3 regions of the Kitasatospora sp. NPDC049285 genome follow, and region 2 is predicted to be linked to each of the others. Evidence: riboswitches for the same ligand, from Rfam matches in the RefSeq annotation. Region 2 holds a riboswitch; each other region holds the start of a gene.

Region 1 (5,825 bases), on a different contig from region 2:
ATGCCGCCGCCGTCGGTGTAGAAGCCCTGCCCGCCGTAGTAGGTCGTGTACCAGTCCTGCTGGGTCTGGTCGACGCCGAAGACCGAGTCCCAGCGGGCCAGCATCTGCCGCTGCCCGGGGTAGTCGTCGTAGCCGCCGCTCGGGGTGAAGGAGAACTCCGGGTGCGCGGTGTAGGTGCCGTAGCAGGTCATGTGCAGGTGCGGGGAGGGGGCGTTGACCGCGCCGCCGCACTGCGGCCAGATCGAGAAGTCGTGCGCCCACCCGTGCGCGAAGGGGTAGTCGTAGCCGCCGTTCGGCCCGCCGAGGGTGATCAGCTTGCGCACGTCGCCCGCGTACGGGCGGCCCCAGGACGGCTTGACCGAGGACACGTAGGCCCGGGTGGACATCTCGCCCTTGCTCCAGCCCACCAGGTCCACCTGGGGGACGCCGAGCTTGGCGCGGATCAGCGCGACGGCGTCCCCGACCTCCTGAGCCTGCATCAGGTTGTCGCCCTGCTTGTGCGCGAAGCCGATCGCGAAGACCCGGTACCCCTGCCCGGCCAGGTACTGCATCAGGCCGGTGCTCGGGCAGGAGGCGGCGCCGCAGCCGTAGCCGCCGGACTCGCCGGGGTTGGCCCAGGCCCGGTCCGGGTTGTCGTTGGCGCCGTGCACCAGCAGCACGGGGACCTGGTGCGCGCCGGTGTTCCAGCCCGGCGCCGAGTAGAGCAGGAAGCGACCGGAGTAGGGCTGCTTGACGCCGCCGAAGAAGGTGAGGCGCTGCCCGTCCTGGTCGCCGCGGCCGTCCGGCGGGTACTGCTCCTGGTGGAAGCCGGAGGTGGTGTCGAGGTACCGCTCGACGTGGTCCCAGCCGTTGGCGACGCTGCCGTAGTTCGCCTCCAGGGTCAGGTTGGACGGCACCGCCGCCGAAGCCGTCCCCGTCGGGACGACCGCACCCGCCAGCGCGAGCACGCCCGCGAGCAGGAAGCCCAAGCCGCCGCGCCTCCCGCGTCCGTTTCTCCACATACCGCGTTCACTCCTTCACGCTGAGTCCCGTACGCGCACGCTACGGAGGCGGGAGTGCCGTCGGAATGGGTGCGGCGCATACCCCGGGCCGCCCGGTGTGGCTGTCGGCCCCATGGCCGAGGGGCGGTCCGCGGGTGATCACCCGGCGCGGCGGGTGTGAACCATGTCTCAGCGGACCGGTATTGGAGATATAAGGACAATCTGCCTAGCCTGCTCGGGACGCCCACCGGGCTCACCCGCCGCCGGGACGCCGAGTCCTGCCCGCCCGTCGGCGACACCCAGAGCACAGCACGGGCAGGAGCGGGGGAACCACGGCAGTACGCCGTGCCCTCCGCCCTGCCCAGGGGCGCGCGGGCCCGGCTCGGGGTGAAGCCGCCACGCGCGGCCGGGCTGCCTCAGCGCCCGAACCCGACAGCTCACCTCGCAGGCGTCGCGGAGGACCACCCCCATGCGACCTGTCGCCACCCCCGCCCGCCTCGGCGTCCTCGCCGGGTCGGTCGCGCTGCTCGGCGTGCCCCTGGCCACCGGCAGCGCCAACGCCGCCACCACCGTCGTCCAGGACCGGCTCACCCCGACCGCGATGACCGCCGGCGCCGCCACCACCGCCTCGCTCACCCTGCACTCGGACTCCTGCTTCACCGCGAAGACCGTCGGCGTCGGCGTGCGTGACGCGGCCGGGCGCAACCTGGACTTCCCCGGCAACGCGGGCAACGTCCGGATCTGCCCGAGCGGCGTCACCTTCACCAGCGCGGCCCGCACCCTGCCGGCCGGCAGCTACACCCAGTTCGGCTTCTGGCAGGACACCGCGGGCAGCTGGCACAACCTGCCCGCGCGCACCCTGACGGTCGCGGCCGCCGGCACGACGCCGACCCCGGCGCCGAAGCCCACCCCGACCCCCACGCCGACCCCAACCCCGAAGCCGACGCCCACCCCGACCCCGACCCCGACCCCGAAGCCGACGCCCACGCCGACTCCCACCCCCACGCCGACCCCGACGCCCGCGCCGTCGACCGGTGCGCCGGTGCCCGGGAAGTCGCTGGCCTGGTCCGAGGAGTTCGACGGCCCGATCGGCTACGGCTCCAAGTGGACCGGCGACCGCAGCAGCTCGTACAAGTACGGCAACCACAACCCGGACGACAACAAGCTGGACTGGCTGAGCCCGAACGCGGTCACCGTCTCCGGCGGCGTCGCCACCTTCACCGCCACCCCCTCCAGCCACACCCTGGAGAACGGCAAGCGGGCCTGGGACACCGGACTGCTCACCACCGAGTACTCGCAGCAGGGCTTCCAGGTGAAGACCGGCGACTACGCCGAGACCCGGGTCAAGCTGCCGGCCGGGTCGGGTGCCTGGCCGGCGCTGTGGACCTGGAAGAACGGCAACGGCGAGATCGACTCGTTCGAGTACCACCCGGACAACCCGAACCTGCTGGAGCTCACCAACCACGTGAAGTCCGGCTCGAAGTACTACACCGACGCGGCCTCGGTCGGCGCCGACAAGTGGGTGACCATCGGGACGTACTACGGCGCCAACTCGGTCGACTGGTACGTGAACGGGCAGAAGGTCTTCTCCGACGGCACGGGCGTCGGGTCGAACTGGTCGGCGTACCTGATCCTCAACCTGTCGCTGAGCGCCGGGGCCTACCACCCCGCCGCGAGCGGCAGCGCGCCGATCAGCTTCAGCTCGGACTACGTGCGCGTGTACCGCTGACGCCCCGTCACGACACGGAGAGCGTGAACGCCGTCCGGTCGTCCGCCGGATCGCGGTGGTCCGCGCTCAGCACCTGAACGTGCCCCTCGGCGCTGCTGCCGGGGGGCACGTTCGCGTCCGCGCGGACCGGGACCAGCGCGGTCGCCGTCCGGTAGCGCGGCAGACCGGCCGGGAAGGTGCAGCTCACCAGGCGGCCGGCCGGTGCCGCCGTGCACCCGGACGGGAAGAACGGCCCCTCGGCGGTGAAGCCCGCCGGCAGGTCGACCAGCACCGTGAACGGCGAGGCGGTGGTGTCCGGCCCGCCGTTGGCAACGAAGGCGTGCACCGCGGTGGTCCCGCCCGGCGCCACGGGATCCGGGTCCAGCCGGACCACCCGCAGGTCGGAGGCGGACGGCGCGACGGCGGGGGCGAACGCCAGCAGGGGCGCGGCGAGGAGGGGGACCAGACGGTGCACGTGCGCTCCTGTGACGAGTGTGCGGAGGTACACTCAGCGTAAGGCGGCCCTGACGGTCCGTCAGAGCACCTCGCCGAGGCGGGCGGCGATCGTCTGCATCAGCGGGACCAGGCCGGCCGCCCCGGACTGGGACTCCAGCGCCTGGATGCGGCCCTCCGGGCCGGAGACGGAGAGCGCGGTGGGCGTGGGTGCGCCGGGCACGGCGACGGCGATGCAGCGCACGCCGATCTCCTGCTCCTGGTCGTCGACCACGTACCCGCGCTCGCGGGAGACGGCGAGCTGCTCGAGCAGCGCGGAAGGGTCGGTGACGGTGTACGAGGTGTGGGACTGCAGCGGGCCGGGGCCGAGCAGGGCGCGGGCCTCGTCCTCGGGCAGCTGCGCCAGCAGCGCCTTGCCGACGCCGGTGCAGTGGGGCTGGACGCGGCGGCCGACTTCGGTGAACATCCGCATGGAGCGCCGGGATTGGACCTGACCGACGTACACCACCTCGCCGCCCTCCAGCACCGCCAGGTTGGCGGTCTCGCCGGTGGCCTCCATCAGCTCCGCCAGGTAGGGGCGCGCCCAGCTGCCGAGCAGGCGGCCGGCCGTCTCGCCGAGGCGGATCAGCCGGGGACCGAGGGTGTAGCGGCGGGCGGTGTCCTGGCGGACGTAGCCCTGGGTGACCAGGGTGCGCACCAGGCGGTGGATGGTCGGCATCGGAAGGCCGGAGGTGGTGGAGAGTTCGCTGAGGGTGGCGATGCCGCCGGAGTCGGCGAGCGCCTCCAGGAGCAGGAAGGCGCGCTCGACGGACTGCACCGAGCCGGCGGCGCGTTCGGTGGAGGTGCTGGCCACGGACGTTCCCTTTGCTGTGGAGGAAGGAGTAGAGTCCACGCGATTCATCAACAAACCGTTGAAATTCTGTATCGCGGAAACTAGTCTCCACTGTACAGAACGGAACAGCCCAAGGAGTATCCTGCCCATGGCCGCAGATCAGGGTTCGTCCCCCCTCGCGCCGGTCGTCACCGTCGCCGGTCCCCGGGTGGCCCGCTCGGAGGAGGTGCTGACTCCCGAGGCGGTGGCCTTCGTGGTGGGTCTGCACCGGGCGTTCGAGGGTCGCCGCCGGGAACTGCTGGCCCTGCGCAGGGAGCGCCGCGCCGAGATCGCCCGCACCGGCACGCTCGACTTCCGCCCCGAGACCGCCGCGATCCGCTCCGCCGACTGGCAGGTCGCCCCCGCGCCGCGCGCGCTGAACGATCGCCGGGTGGAGATCACCGGGCCGACCGACCGCAAGATGGTGATCAACGCGCTCAACTCCGGCGCCAGGGTCTGGCTCGCCGACTTCGAGGACGCCACCGCGCCGACCTGGGAGAACGTGGTCTCCGGTCAGATCAACCTGATCGACGCCTTCGAGGGCCGGATCGACTTCACCAGCCCGCAGGGCAAGGCCTATACCCTCAAGCCCGCCGCCGAACTCGCCACCGTCGTGGTCCGCCCGCGCGGCTGGCACCTGGACGAGCGGCACCTGCTGGTCGACGGGCAGCCGGTGGCCGGCGCCTTCCTCGACTTCGGCCTGTACTTCTTCCACAACGCCGCCCGCCTGCTCGCCAAGGGCGAGCAGGACCCCAACTCCGGCCCGTACTTCTACCTGCCGAAGACCGAGAGCCACCTGGAGGCCCGGCTCTGGAACGAGGTCTTCACCCACGCCCAGGAGAAGCTCGGCATCCCGTACGGCACGATCCGCGCCACCGTGCTGATCGAGACCATCACCGCGGCCTTCGAGATGGACGAGATCCTCTACGAACTGCGCGACCACGCCGCCGGGTTGAACGCCGGCCGGTGGGACTACCTGTTCTCCATCGTGAAGAACTTCCGGGACGCCGGCGAGCACTACATCCTGCCCGACCGCAACGCCGTCACCATGGCCTCCCCGTTCATGGCGGCCTACACCCGGCTGCTCGTGCAGACCTGCCACCGGCGCGGGGCGCACGCCATCGGCGGCATGGCCGCGTTCATCCCCTCCCGCAAGGACCCGGAGGTGAACGCCGCGGCGCTGGTCAAGGTCCGCGCCGACAAGGAGCGCGAGGCGAACGGCGGCTTCGACGGCTCGTGGGTCGCCCACCCCGACCTGGTGCCGGTGGCCCGCGAGTGCTTCGACGCCGTGCTGGGCGGCCGTCCGAACCAGAAGGACAACCCCGGCTCAGACGAGGCTGTGACGGCCGCCCAGCTGCTCGACGTGGCCGGGGCGGGCGGGAGTTGCACCCTGGCCGGGCTGCACAACGCCGTCCAGGTCGGCGTGCGCTACATCGAGGCGTGGCTGCGCGGGCACGGCGCGGTCGGCATCTTCAACATGATGGAGGACGCCGCCACCGCCGAGATCTCCCGCTCGCAGATCTGGCAGTGGATCCACAACGGCGTCGTGCTCGCCGACACCGGTGAGAAGGCCACCGCCGAGCTGGTCCGCCGGCTGGTGGCCGAGGAACTGGACGCGCTGCGGGCCGAGCTCGGCGCGCAGGCCTACGCCGGTGGGCGCTGGACCGAGGCCGCCGCTCTCTTCGAACAGGTCGCGCTGGCCGAGGAGTTCACCGACTTCCTGACCCTCCCCGCGCTCGCCCTGCTCGACTGACAAGCTATCCGCCACCCGCCGCCCCGGCCCTTCGCCGGGGCGGCGAAGTCGACGCCCCGA
Region 2 (5,825 bases):
ATGCGCACGGTCCTGGCGCAGGGCCGGGCCGAGCTGGTGGTGGCCACGGCCGGTGCGGCGGGCAGCTTCCTGCTCACCCGGGAGGACGAACTGCCGCGCCACTTCCCGGCCCTGGACCCGGGGGCGCCGATCGTGGACAGCAACGGCGCGGGCGACGCCTTCGTCTCCGGCTTCCTCAGCCGGCACCTGGCCGGCCGCCCGGTCGAGGAGTGCATGCGGGCCGGCGCGCTGGCCGGGGCCTTCGCCTGCACCACGGCGGGCACCCACACGGCCTTCCTGGACGCCGCGGGCCTCCAGGCGGCGCTCAACTCCGCAGCTTCGCCGTCTCGCTGATCCACCGCTTGGTGAACTCCTCCACGCCGACGCCGAGTTCGGTGCGCATCGCACGGTCCAGCTGCCCGGCGCCGAGCGCGCCGACCGACCGGTAGAACGCCACCAGCCGGTCCTGGCCCCACTGACGGGCAATCAGGTCGCAGGCCAGCCAGGAGAGTTCGTAGGCCTGGCCGATCCCGGCGGCGCCGGCGGTGAAGGCCTCGTCGGCGGGCAGCGCGGTGGGCAGCCGACCGGCGGTGACCTCCTTGGCGAGTTCGGGGGCGATCTGCCGGGCGGTGCGGCCGGTGCCGCGGTAGCCGGTGTAGTCGGCGACGCCCTCGGAGAGCCACAGCGGAGTCCACGGCTTGGTGTCGGCCCGGGTGGCGACGTGGGTGGCCTCATGGGTGACCACCACCCGGCGGCCGAGGTCGCTGAGCTGCCGGTACGCCTCCGGGTTGACCAGGATCCGGTCGGCCGGGGTGTGCGCCGGGGCGCCGCTGACCGCCAGGGTGACCGCGGCTATGCCCTGGTAGCTGTCCGCGGCGACGTCCATCCGCCGGGCGAACTGCTGCTCGGTGAGCGGGAGTTCGAGCAGCAGCCGGCCGGGCTTCCAGTCGCCCCAGACGGCAGCCACGGCGGGCACCGCCTGGTCGGCGAGCTCGGCCAGCGCGCCCAGCTCGGCGGTCTCGCCGAGCCCGAGCACCAGGCTGCGCCGCCCGGACACCGCGCGCACCGCGCCGAGGTCCCAGGGCGCCACCGCTCCGGTCGGGGTCTCCCGGACCACCTGCCAGCCGTCCTCGGCGCGGGTCAGCTCCAGTTGCCGCTCCAGCAGCGCCGGGTAGTCGTCGACACCGTCCAGCCGGTAGCCGAGCTCCGCGGCGACGGTGATCCGGTCGGCGCCCGCCGGCGGCTCGGTGAACGAGCCGAGCTTCAGGGTGTACTCGGCGAAGCGCAGCTCGGCGGTGCGCTCCAGCAGGTCCCGGTCGGACTCCTCGGCCTCGGGGGCGCCGAGCGCCAGCAGCCGGGCGGCGTCGCCCTGCCGGACGGCGAGCGCCCGCAGCGCGAGCAGCCGCTCGACGTCGCCGCGGGTGTCGGGCGCGGCGGGCGCTGCCAGCGGCGCCCGGCGGGGCGGGGCGACCGCCCGGGGCAGCGAGAGCTGGACCGCCCCGGCGGCGGCCAGCAGCAGGGCGGCGCGACGGGACAGCGGAGCACCGACCTGCCGCCCGGACACCCGGGGCAGGTCGGTGACCAGGGGCTCGTCCGGGCTCAGACCCGCACCACCGAGCTGACCGGCATCGCGTTGACGCTCTCGTAGCGGACCCGGGCCCCGGGGTACGGGGCGTGCACGACGACACCGCCGCCGGCGTACATGCCGACGTGGTGCATGTCCTTGTAGAAGATCACCAGGTCTCCGGGCCGGGCTTCGGCGAGGCTCACCCGCCGGCCGGCCGAGGCCTGCTCCTGCGAGGTGCGCGGCAGGGTCACTCCGGCCTGCCGCCACGACCAGTACATCAGACCGGAGCAGTCGAACGTGCGCGGGCCGGTCGATCCGTACACGTAGGGGGAGCCGATCTTGGCGATCGCGGCGGCCAGCGCGACCGCGGCGCGGTCCGAGGAGGGCGGCTGGTCGCCGAGGTCGACCCGGTCGGCGCCGCGGGTGGCGCGCTGCTCGGCCTCCCGGGCGTCGTCGGTGATCAGCCGGGCGCGCTCGGTGGCGCCGAGGCCGTTCAGCAGGTGCTGGGCCCGGCCGAGCCGCGCCTTGACGTCCTCCTTGGCGGCGGCCAGCGACTGCCGGACGTTCTCCAGCTCGGCGAGCTTGGCGGTCGCCTCCTGGCGGCGCTGGTCGAGCCGGCGCTGCCGGTCGGCGACCTCCCGCAGGGTGTCGTTCTGCCGGGAGGTGGCCTGGTCGAGCGAGCGGGCGCCGTCCAGGTAGCCGGCCGGGTCGCGGTCGAGCATCAGCCGCAGGGTGGGGTCGACGCCCTGCGCGCGGTACTGGGCGGCGGCGACCGCGGCCAGGTTGCCGGTCAGCCGGTTGAGCTCGTCCTGCCCGGCGGCCACCTGGTCCTGCAGCGAGGCCGCCTCGGCCTGCAGCTTCCGCTGCTGCTCCTGGGCGGCGTTGAACTTCTCGGAGGCCTGCTCGGCCTCGTCGTACAGCTGGTCGACCTGCGCCTTGACCTCCTTGCGGCCCAGCGGCTCGGCCGGGCTGAGCGGCGCCGCGCCGGCGGCGGCGACCGTGACGCCGAGCGCGCCCGCGGCGGCGGCGGTGAGCGCCAGGGCGCGGGCCAACCGCTGGACGCCCGGCAGTGGGGGGCGACGGTGCACCGACATGCGCGAGGACTCCGTTCCTGCGGCCGCCTCCGCCGCCGCCCGGCGGGGCGGCCGTCCGCTCGGGGGCTCGGGGGCAGAGGTTAGCGAGTCGGATCGATCCAGTCCAAACCCTGACACCTTCGAATATTTGACCGCGAATCGGACATCGGGACGACGAAGGCCCGACACCCCAGGTCGGGGGTGTCGGGCCGTTCGCGCTGACCCTGGGTCAGACCCGCACGATGGTGTTGATCGGCATCGCGGTGGCCGACTCGTAGCGGACCTGCGCACCGGTGTGCGGGGCGTGCAGGACCTGCCCGTTGCCCACGTACATGCCGACGTGGTGCATGTCGCCGTAGTAGATGATCAGGTCGCCCGGCTGGGCCTTGGAGATGTCCGACCCGATCCGGGTGCCGGCGCCGGCCTGGGCCTGCGAGGTGCGCGGGATCGAGACGCCGGCCTGCGCGTAGGCCCACTGCATCAGGCCGGAGCAGTCGAAGGTGGTCGGACCGGCCGCGCCGTAGGAGTACCAGCTGCCGAGCTTGGACGTGGCGGCGGCGAGCGCGGCCCCGGCGTAGCCGGAGGTGGCCTTCACGGCGCCGAGGTCCGGGCGGGACTCGTCGCGGGAGGCGCGCTGGGCGGTGTCGGCCTGGGCGCGGGAGTCCGCGGCGGCCTTCGCCTCGGCGGCGGCCAGCTCGTCGCGCTCCTTCTGGGTGAGCGAGTTGAGCAGGTCGGTGGCCTTGGCCAGCTTCGCCTGGATGTCCTCCTTGTCGGCCTTCAGGGCCTTGGCGGTGACGTCCAGTTCGGTGAGCTTGCGCTGGGCCTCGTCGCGCTGCTGGTCGAGCGCGGCCTGCTCGGTCTTGAAGGACTTCAGCAGCCCGGCCTGGGTGGAGCCGACCTGGTCCAGCGCGCCGGCCTGCCCGAGGAAGGCGTCCGGGCTGCTGGAGAGCATCAGCTGCATGGTCTGCGAGACGCCGCCGGTGCGGTACTGCTCGGCGGCGATGCCGGCCAGGCTGTCCTGAACGGTGGTCACCCGGTCCTGCTGGCGCGCCACCTGGTCCTGCAGCTGGCCGACCTGCTTCTGCAGGTCCTGCTGCTTGACCACCGCGGCGTTGTACGCCTCGGTCTTCACCTCGGCCTGCTCGTTGAGCTGGTCGACCTGCTGCTTGACCTGGTCCTTGGTCGGCGCCGGGCCGGCGTGCGCACCGCCCTGGGTGGAGAGCGCCACGGCGGTGGCGGCGGCGGCAGTGAGAATCGAGACCCGGGCACGGCCTGCGGGCTTGGGACGACGATGGGACGCCACGAAGGCGGACTCCTTCTTCCTCACACACCGCCTACCGGGTGAGCTGACGGGTTCGGGCCGGAAGAAGCCCTACGGTGCCTCACCGGCCGCTGCTACGGCCGACCTGACACCGATTCACCCCGGGGGAACGTGGTTCCCCGGCTCCGTTCGACAGCACCCCCGCAGGGGCATCCCCGTCGGCAGGCCTCGTGGTGACGGCCCGCCCGCTGTGTCACGGACTCGGCGGCGACCTCCGCCGTCGCCCCCCATGGGCGATCGACATTGCGGTGGTCGAGGCATGACCCTAGTAACCGATCCGTGATCCGTTCAAATCCTTGTCAGAAGAAAATCTGATTCTGCGTCGAATTCGATTACGAATCTGACCGACCGTGATCAGCCTGTAACGTAGAGCTTATTGATTTTCACCATATGGTCGAGAAATGACACGCCCGGACGTGTCGCGGATCACAGGGAGATCTCGACCCGTCCGGGCGTGTCACGGTGCGTCAGTTGTCGCCCTCTGTGGGCTTATGTCCGGTTCGTCGGATCGTCAGATCCGGCGGATGGTGTTGATCGGCAGGGTGTCGACCGCCATGGTCTTCACCACGTCGCCGGTGTGCGGCGCGTGCAGCACCAGGCCGTTGCCGATGTACATGCCGACGTGGTGCTGGTCGCCGTAGTAGATGACCAGGTCGCCGGGCTGGGCGTTGTGCCAGTCACGGCCGACGTTGACGCCCGCGGTGGCCTGCGACTGCGAGGTGCGCGGGATCGAGACGCCGGCCTGCGCGTAGGCCCACTGCATCAGGCCGGAGCAGTCGAAGCTGCTCGGACCGGTCGCGCCCCAGACGTACGGCGCGCCCTGCTTGCCGAGCGCGGCCTTCACCGCGACCGCGGCGTAGCCGCTGGCCGGCGGGAGGCTGGAGATGTCGACCCGGGAGGCGCTGCGGGAGGCGGAGCCGCCGGTGCCCTCCAGGATCGAGGCGCGGTCCGCGGCGCTGAGCTTGCTGAGCAGCTTCTGCGCCTGCTGGAGCTTGTCCTGGACGTCCGCCTTGGCGTCGTTCAACGCCTTGGTCTGGCTGTCCAGTTCGGCCAGCACCTGGGCGGCTTCCTGCTTCTGCTGGTCCAGCCGGCGCTGCTGGTCCTTCAGCGACTTCAGGGTCTCCGCCTGGGTGCTGGCGGCCTGGTCGAAGGAGGACGCCTGCGCGAGGTAGGTGTCCGGGTTGGCGGAGAGCATCAGCTGCATCGACGGGTCCACCCCGCCCTGGCGGTACTGGTCGCCCGCCACCGCGGCCAGCCCGGAGGCCAGTTCGGTCATCTGCTCCTGGCTGCGGGCCACCTGGTCCTGCAGCTGGTCGGCCTGCTTGCGCAGCTGGTCGGAGCGCTCCTTGGCACCGTTGAACTTCTCGGCCGCCTGCTCCTGCTCCTCGAGCAGCTTGTCGACCTGCGCCTTGACCTCGTCCTTGCTCGGCGACGCGGGCGCGGCGTGCGCGCTCACCTGGGCCGACAGGGCGACCGCGGTCGCGGCGGCAGCGGTGAGCACGGAGACCCGTGCGCGGCTCGGCTGCTTGGGACGGCGGTGGGAGGCCAAGGGAGGTGCTCCTTCTTCCTGCTGGACTCACCCCTAGGAGTGATAGTCCGGAATATAGGTTTGACGCCAGACCCTAGTGAAGTCCAAGCCTTCGCGTCCACTCCCAGGTGCCCGCGAACCGGCCTCCCCGGACGCTTTCACCACACCGACACACTCCGGCAACCTCGCGGGGCCGCCTGATCGGCCGTCAGCCGAGGTCAGGTCCGGGACAACCGGTTGAGCAGCAGCGTCGAGGAGACCGGGCGGGCGCCCGCCTTCCGCACCCCGTCCGCGACCTCCTTGTCGGCCGAGACCACCACCACCGGACGGCCCTGCGGCTCGGCCCGGACCAGTCGG
Region 3 (5,825 bases), on a different contig from region 2:
TCCAGCACCTCGATGGCGTCCCGGCGGGCGATGTAGTCCTCGTGGGCCCGCCGGTAGGCGGCGGCGAGCTCCGGGTCCTCGGCGAGCCGGGCGGTCTGCTCCTTCATCACGCCGTCCGCCTCCAGGGTGCCGATCAGCGAGGCGGCCCTGGGGCAGGTCAGGTAGTAGAGCGTGGGGAACGGCGTGCCGTCGGGCAGCCGGGGGGCGGTCTCCACCACGTCGGGGTTGCCGCAGGGGCAGCGGTGGGCGACGGCGCGCAGTCCGCGCGGCACCCGGCCGAGCTGGGCGGCGATCGCGGCGATGTCGTGCTCGGAGACGGGAGGGTTCTGGTTGCTCATCAGGGGTCTGTTCGTCAGGGGGACTTGGGGGCGGGGGCGGCGGCGTCGGCGGCGGTGTCCACGGAGTCCCAGAACACCGAGTACCAGGGCCGCAGCGCCTTCGGTCGGGCGGTGTCCGCGGCGTCCGCGGAGGAGGGCCGGGCACCGGGCGAGGGCTGCGGGTCGACCGAGACGAACGGGGTCTCGCCGGGCAGCGCGTAGTGCAGCCGCTCCCGGGCCTGCGCCTTGACGTACTCGGGGTCCTGCCAGCGAGCCCGGTCGCGGCGGAGCTCCTCGACCTGCTGGCGGGCGTGTTCGGCCTTGGCCCGCTGGGCGGCGATCTCCTCGCGCTGGGCGATGAACTGCCGGGTGGGATAGGCGAGTATCGCCACGAGCGAGCACAGCACCAGGACCAGGACGGTGGCCCGGCTGGTGAAGCGCGGTCGCGCCGCCAGTCCCGGGATCCTCCACTTGGCCATCTGCTCACCCCTCCTGCGCATGCCGGTGCCCCGGCCCCCACCCTACGCGGTGGGAGCCGGGGCATCCGGTCACAACAGGCTCGGCGGGGAGCCGGATCAGCCCTTGAAGCGCGGGAAGGAGGAACGACCCGCGTACTCCGCGGCGTCGTCGAGGATCTCCTCGATGCGCAGCAGCTGGTTGTACTTGGCGACGCGCTCGGAGCGGGCCGGGGCGCCGGTCTTGATCTGGCCGCAGTTGGTGGCGACGGCGAGGTCGGCGATGGTGACGTCCTCGGTCTCGCCGGAGCGGTGCGACATCATGCAGCGGTAGCCGTTGCGCTGGGCCAGCTCGACGGCGTCCAGGGTCTCGGTGAGCGAGCCGATCTGGTTGACCTTCACCAGCAGCGCGTTGGCGGTGCCGGTCTCGATGCCCTTACGCAGGCGCTCCGGGTTGGTGACGAACAGGTCGTCACCGACCAGCTGGACCTTGTCGCCGATCGCGTCGGTGATGGCCTTCCAGCCGTCCCAGTCCGACTCGTCCAGCGGGTCCTCGATGGAGACCAGCGGGTAGTCGGCGACCAGCTCGGCGTAGTACGCGATCAGGTCGGCCGAGGAGAGCGCCTTGCCCTCGAACTGGTAGGCGCCGTCCTTGAAGAACTCGGAGGCGGCGACGTCCAGGGCGAGCGCGACGTCCTTGCCCGGGGTGTAGCCGGCCTTCTTGATGGCCTCGGTGATGAGGTCGAGGGCCTCGCGGTTGGAGTCCAGGTTCGGGGCGAAGCCGCCCTCGTCGCCCAGGCCGGTGGAGAGCCCGCGCTCCTTCAGCACGCCCTTGAGGGTGTGGTAGACCTCGACGCCCCAGCGGACGGCCTCGGAGAAGGTCTCCGCGCCGATCGGGGCGATCATGAACTCCTGGATGTCGACGTTGGAGTCCGCGTGCGAGCCGCCGTTGAGGATGTTCATCATCGGGACCGGCAGCACGTGGGCGTTCGGGCCGCCCAGGTAGCGGAACAGCGGCAGGTCGCTGGCCTCGGAGGCGGCGTGCGCGACGGCGAGGGAGACGCCGAGGATCGCGTTGGCGCCGAGCGAGGACTTGTCCGGGGTGGCGTCCAGGTCGAGCATCGCCTGGTCGATCAGCCGCTGCTCGGTGGCGTCGTAGCCGACCAGCTCGGGGCCGATCTGCTCGATCACGGCGAGGACGGCCTTCTCGACGCCCTTGCCGAAGTAGCGGTTCTTGTCGCCGTCGCGGAGCTCCAGCGCCTCGAACGCGCCGGTGGAGGCGCCCGACGGGACAGCGGCACGACCGGTGCTGCCGTCGTCGAGACCGACCTCGACCTCGACCGTGGGGTTGCCGCGGGAGTCGAGGATCTCACGGGCTACGACGACATCAATGGACGGCACGAGGCATCTCCTAGCGGAAGCGGATGTGTGGTCGTTACGACCTGAGCCTAGCCCTACACCGCCCCGCGGCCACGTCCGGCCGGGCCTCGTCTCACGGTGTGGCACCGCTACTCACTGGTAGTTCACCTGATTGCCCGCAGGCCCGGGGCCCCGGACGGCGCGAACTGCCCTGCGCACGCCCGGGGCGGACGGACCGTCAGGCGCCGCGCGTCACAGCGCGAGCACCTGGCCGGGGAGGATGAGGTCCGGGTTGTCGCCGATCACCCGGCGGTTGGCCTGGTAGAGCTGCTCCCAGCCGCCGGGGAGGCTGCGGGCCGCGGCGATGCCGGAGAGGGTGTCGCCCTCGATCACGGTGTAGCCGCCGGCGGCGGGCGCGGGGGTCTCCGCGGCCGGCGGCTGGGCGGCGGGCTCGGACTGGGCCGGCTTGGCGGCGGGCTTCGAGGGCTTGGGGGACGGCTTGACGGCCGGCGCGGCCGGGCGCTCCTGCGAGCGGGAGACGGTGTCGTCCGAGGTGTCGGCCACCTCGCCGCCGCGGCTGAGGCCGGCCCGCACCGAGCAGACCGGCCAGGCGCCGGGGCCCTGGGAGGCCAGGACCCGCTCGGCGACCGCGATCTGCTGGGCGCGGCTGGCCTGGTCGGCGCGGCCCGCGTACTGGCCGCCGCCGTAGGCGCGCCAGGTGGAGGAGCTGAACTGCAGGCCGCCGTAGTAACCGTTTCCGGTGTTGATGCTCCAGTTGCCGCCGCTCTCGCACTGGGCCACGCGGTCCCAGACGGAGCTCGGGGCGGCTGCCGCTCCGGCGGCGGCGAGCAGGGGCAGGGCCAGGCCGACCGAGACCACGCCGGCGGCGGCGATGACCTTCTCGGCCTTGGTACTGCGTCGGTGACGGCCGGTACCGGTAACTGCCATGGGATGTCCTCTCCGCACGCCTGCGAGGTGAGCTGTCGGGTTCGGACCGGGAGGCTGGCCCGGCCACCCGGTGGTCACGGACGCGTGTGCGTCCACCTCCGGGCGGCTTCACCCCTAGCCGCTGGGACGGCGGCGGTCATACGTGGTTCCCCCGCTCCTGTCCGGGTCGATGACTCGGTGGCCCGAGGACGCGGCGGACAGGACTCGGCGTACCGCGTTCGGGGCCCGCTGCTGCGAGCAGATCGGAGAGTAGGCAGAGCTGACGGGCAATCACAAGCTCATATCACCGGCATCACGCCGAAATCACGAACCTCTACGGCTCGTACACAGAGCATCCATATATGTCCGGTTTCGTCCGTGTGGGGAGTGCGGCGCGCGCCCCCGTCCGACGCGCCGTCAGCCACTGCGAACGGGGGTTCGGACGGTTCGAAACGGCGTCAGCGGGGTGTGAAGGAGACCGGGAGGTCGCGCAGACCGCGCATGATCAGGCCGCCGCGCCAACGCAGTTCGGACGGGTCCGCGGCCAGCCGCAGGTCCGGCAGCCTGGTCAGTAGGCTGCCGATCGCGCGCTGGCCCTCAAGTCGGGCCAGCGGGGCGCCGATGCAGTAGTGGATACCGTGTCCGAAACCGAGGTGCGGATTGTCCGCCCGGGCCAAGTCGAGGGTGTTCTCGTCCGAGAACCGGGCCGGGTCGCGGTCGGCCGCGGCCAGCACCACCAACACCGGGTCGCCGACCGGGATCTCCACCCCGCCGATCCGCAGCGGAGCGGTGGCGAACCGCCAGGTGGCCAGCTCGACCGGGCCGTCGTATCGCAGCAGCTCCTCGATCCCGGTCTCCAGCAGGCCGGTCTCTCCGCGGTCCAACGAAGCTTGCAGGCGCTGGAGTTGGTCGGGATTGCGGAGCAGTGCGTACACGCCGTTGCCGACTAGATTGATGGTGGTCTCGAATCCCGCAAAAAGCAAGATGAAGGCCATCGCCGCGGCCTCGTTCTCGGTGAGGTGCTCACCGTGGTCACTGGCCCGGATCAGACCGGAGATCAGGTCGTCGCCGAGGTCGGCCCGCTTGCGGTGGATCAACTCGGCCAGGTAGCTCTGGATCCGCTTCACCGCGCGGCCCACTCCCCCGCGCCGGGCGCCGGTCTGGCCCGGCTTCGTGTGTCGCAGCATCATGCCGGCCCAGTCGCACAGGTCGTCCTGGTCCTCCTCGGGCACGCCGAGGAGCTCGCAGATCGCGTAGATCGGCAGCGGGAAGGCGAGTTCGTGGATCAGGTCGGCCTCGCCGCGGGCGGCGAAGGAGTCGATCAGCCGGTCGGTGAGCTGCTGCACGCGCGGTTCGAACTCGGCCACCCGGCGCGGGGTGAACGCCTTGGACACCAGCCGGCGCAGCCGGGTGTGGTCCGGCGGGTCGATGTTCAGCAGATGGGTCATCAGGTCGGCCTGCCGCTCGCCCGGGATGCCCACCCGGCCGGTGCGGTGCGCCTGCCCGCTGTGGTGCGCCGGGTTCTTCGACAGCCGGGCGTCCGCCAGCGCCTGCCGGGCGTCCGCGTACCGGGTGACCAGCCACGCCTCCACCCCGCTCGGCAGCGTGGTGCGGTGCACCGGCGCGTGCTGGCGCAGCCAGGCGTACGCCGGGTACGGGTCGGCCGCGAACTCCCAGGTGAAGAGTTCCGGCTGCGTGGGGTGGGGCGTGTGGGACATGTCTTGACCGTATCCAAAGGCTCCGCCGCGTGAGTCTGGTCACCTGGCGGGTAATCCCTGTTGCAGAGGGGATGGGCGTGCCTACCATCCTCCGACAGTCATAGCGCGGGCGGTCGTGCGGGCCGCCCGAGTCCGCCCTGAAGGGGGAGCAGACGATGCGGGTAGCCGGGGCAGTGGTGGTCATCGCGGTGCTCGACGGAGGCTCGGGGGCCGACCTGGCCCGCCGGTTCGCCGCCGCCGGGGCCGCCGGTCTGCTCATCGCCGACCTGCACCCCGGGGTCGCCGAGGACCTCGCCGCCGAACTCGACCGCCCCGGCTGCCCCGTGGTCGGCGTGTCCGGCGACGTCCACCGCCCCAGCGACATCGCCGCCCTGGTCGACACCGCCGCCAAGCACCTCGGCCCGATCGACCTGTTCGCGGTGGCCGGCCCGGACGGCGAGCGGATCGTCCAGCTCGCCGAACTGCCCGGCCACCTCGACCTGCTGGCCGAGGTGCTGGCCCTGGTCGGCGAGGCGATCGGCGAGGTCGTCCCCGCGCAGCGGCAGCCCGCCGACGCCGACCACCCGGCCCGCCTGGCGAGCTGACCCGCCGTCAGCCCGGCTCAGCCCTCCAGCCCCTCCGCGGCGCGCACCTCCCGGCGGTAGCCGCGGGCCGCCGCGCGCAGTGCCGCGTCCACGTCCACGCCGCGGTCGTAGGCCTGCTGGGCCACCGCCAGCAGCAGCTCCCCCGCCGACTCCTCGGTGAGCTCGGCGGGCAGCCGGTACGGCCGGTCGGGCACCGCGGTGAAGTTCGCCCGCCGCACCCGGGAGACCAGCTTCGCCGCGTAGGCGAGCGCCGGCAGTCCGCCCGGCACCCCGTCGAGCACCGACTCGCGCTGCTTCTCCGCGGCCTTCAGCTGCTCCCAGTTGGCCTCCACCTGCTCCGCGCCCTCGGCCTGGACGTCGCCGAACACGTGCGGGTGGCGGTACATCAGCTTCTCGACGATGTCCCCGGCCACGTCGTCGATCGAGAACGGGTCGGCCGGGTCCTCCTCGGCGATCCGCGAGTGG

The links. A riboswitch is a leader RNA that binds a small molecule or an ion and turns the genes downstream of it on or off. The one in region 2 is predicted to bind cyclic di-AMP.
Region 1: another riboswitch for cyclic di-AMP. It lies ahead of AB0K51_RS17235 (glycoside hydrolase family 16 protein); the one in region 2 lies ahead of AB0K51_RS02685 (NlpC/P60 family protein).
Region 3: another riboswitch for cyclic di-AMP. It lies ahead of AB0K51_RS08310 (transglycosylase family protein); the one in region 2 lies ahead of AB0K51_RS02685 (NlpC/P60 family protein).

What each region holds. Positions count from the first base shown of each region.
Region 1 is NZ_JBFAQR010000023.1:64,737-70,561, forward strand. It holds gene AB0K51_RS17230 (lipase) at 1-1,001, opposite strand, end outside; cyclic di-AMP (ydaO/yuaA leader) riboswitch at 1,312-1,444, shown strand; gene AB0K51_RS17235 (glycoside hydrolase family 16 protein) at 1,450-2,709, shown strand; gene AB0K51_RS17240 (hypothetical protein) at 2,717-3,163, opposite strand; gene AB0K51_RS17245 (IclR family transcriptional regulator) at 3,224-3,994, opposite strand; gene aceB (malate synthase A) at 4,122-5,765, shown strand.
Region 2 is NZ_JBFAQR010000002.1:197,842-203,666, reverse strand. It holds gene AB0K51_RS02700 (PfkB family carbohydrate kinase) at 1-333, shown strand, start outside; gene AB0K51_RS02695 (hypothetical protein) at 305-1,543, opposite strand; gene AB0K51_RS02690 (NlpC/P60 family protein) at 1,579-2,640, opposite strand; gene AB0K51_RS02685 (NlpC/P60 family protein) at 2,849-3,922, opposite strand; cyclic di-AMP (ydaO/yuaA leader) riboswitch at 3,937-4,085, opposite strand; gene AB0K51_RS02680 (NlpC/P60 family protein) at 4,452-5,489, opposite strand; gene AB0K51_RS02675 (NYN domain-containing protein) at 5,687-5,825, opposite strand, start outside.
Region 3 is NZ_JBFAQR010000008.1:79,318-85,142, forward strand. It holds partial or broken gene AB0K51_RS08295 (DUF501 domain-containing protein) at 1-338, opposite strand, end outside; gene AB0K51_RS08300 (septum formation initiator family protein) at 353-796, opposite strand; gene eno (phosphopyruvate hydratase) at 893-2,173, opposite strand; gene AB0K51_RS08310 (transglycosylase family protein) at 2,384-3,079, opposite strand; cyclic di-AMP (ydaO/yuaA leader) riboswitch at 3,083-3,285, opposite strand; gene AB0K51_RS08315 (cytochrome P450) at 3,517-4,776, opposite strand; gene AB0K51_RS08320 (SDR family NAD(P)-dependent oxidoreductase) at 4,932-5,360, shown strand; gene AB0K51_RS08325 (MazG family protein) at 5,378-5,825, opposite strand, start outside.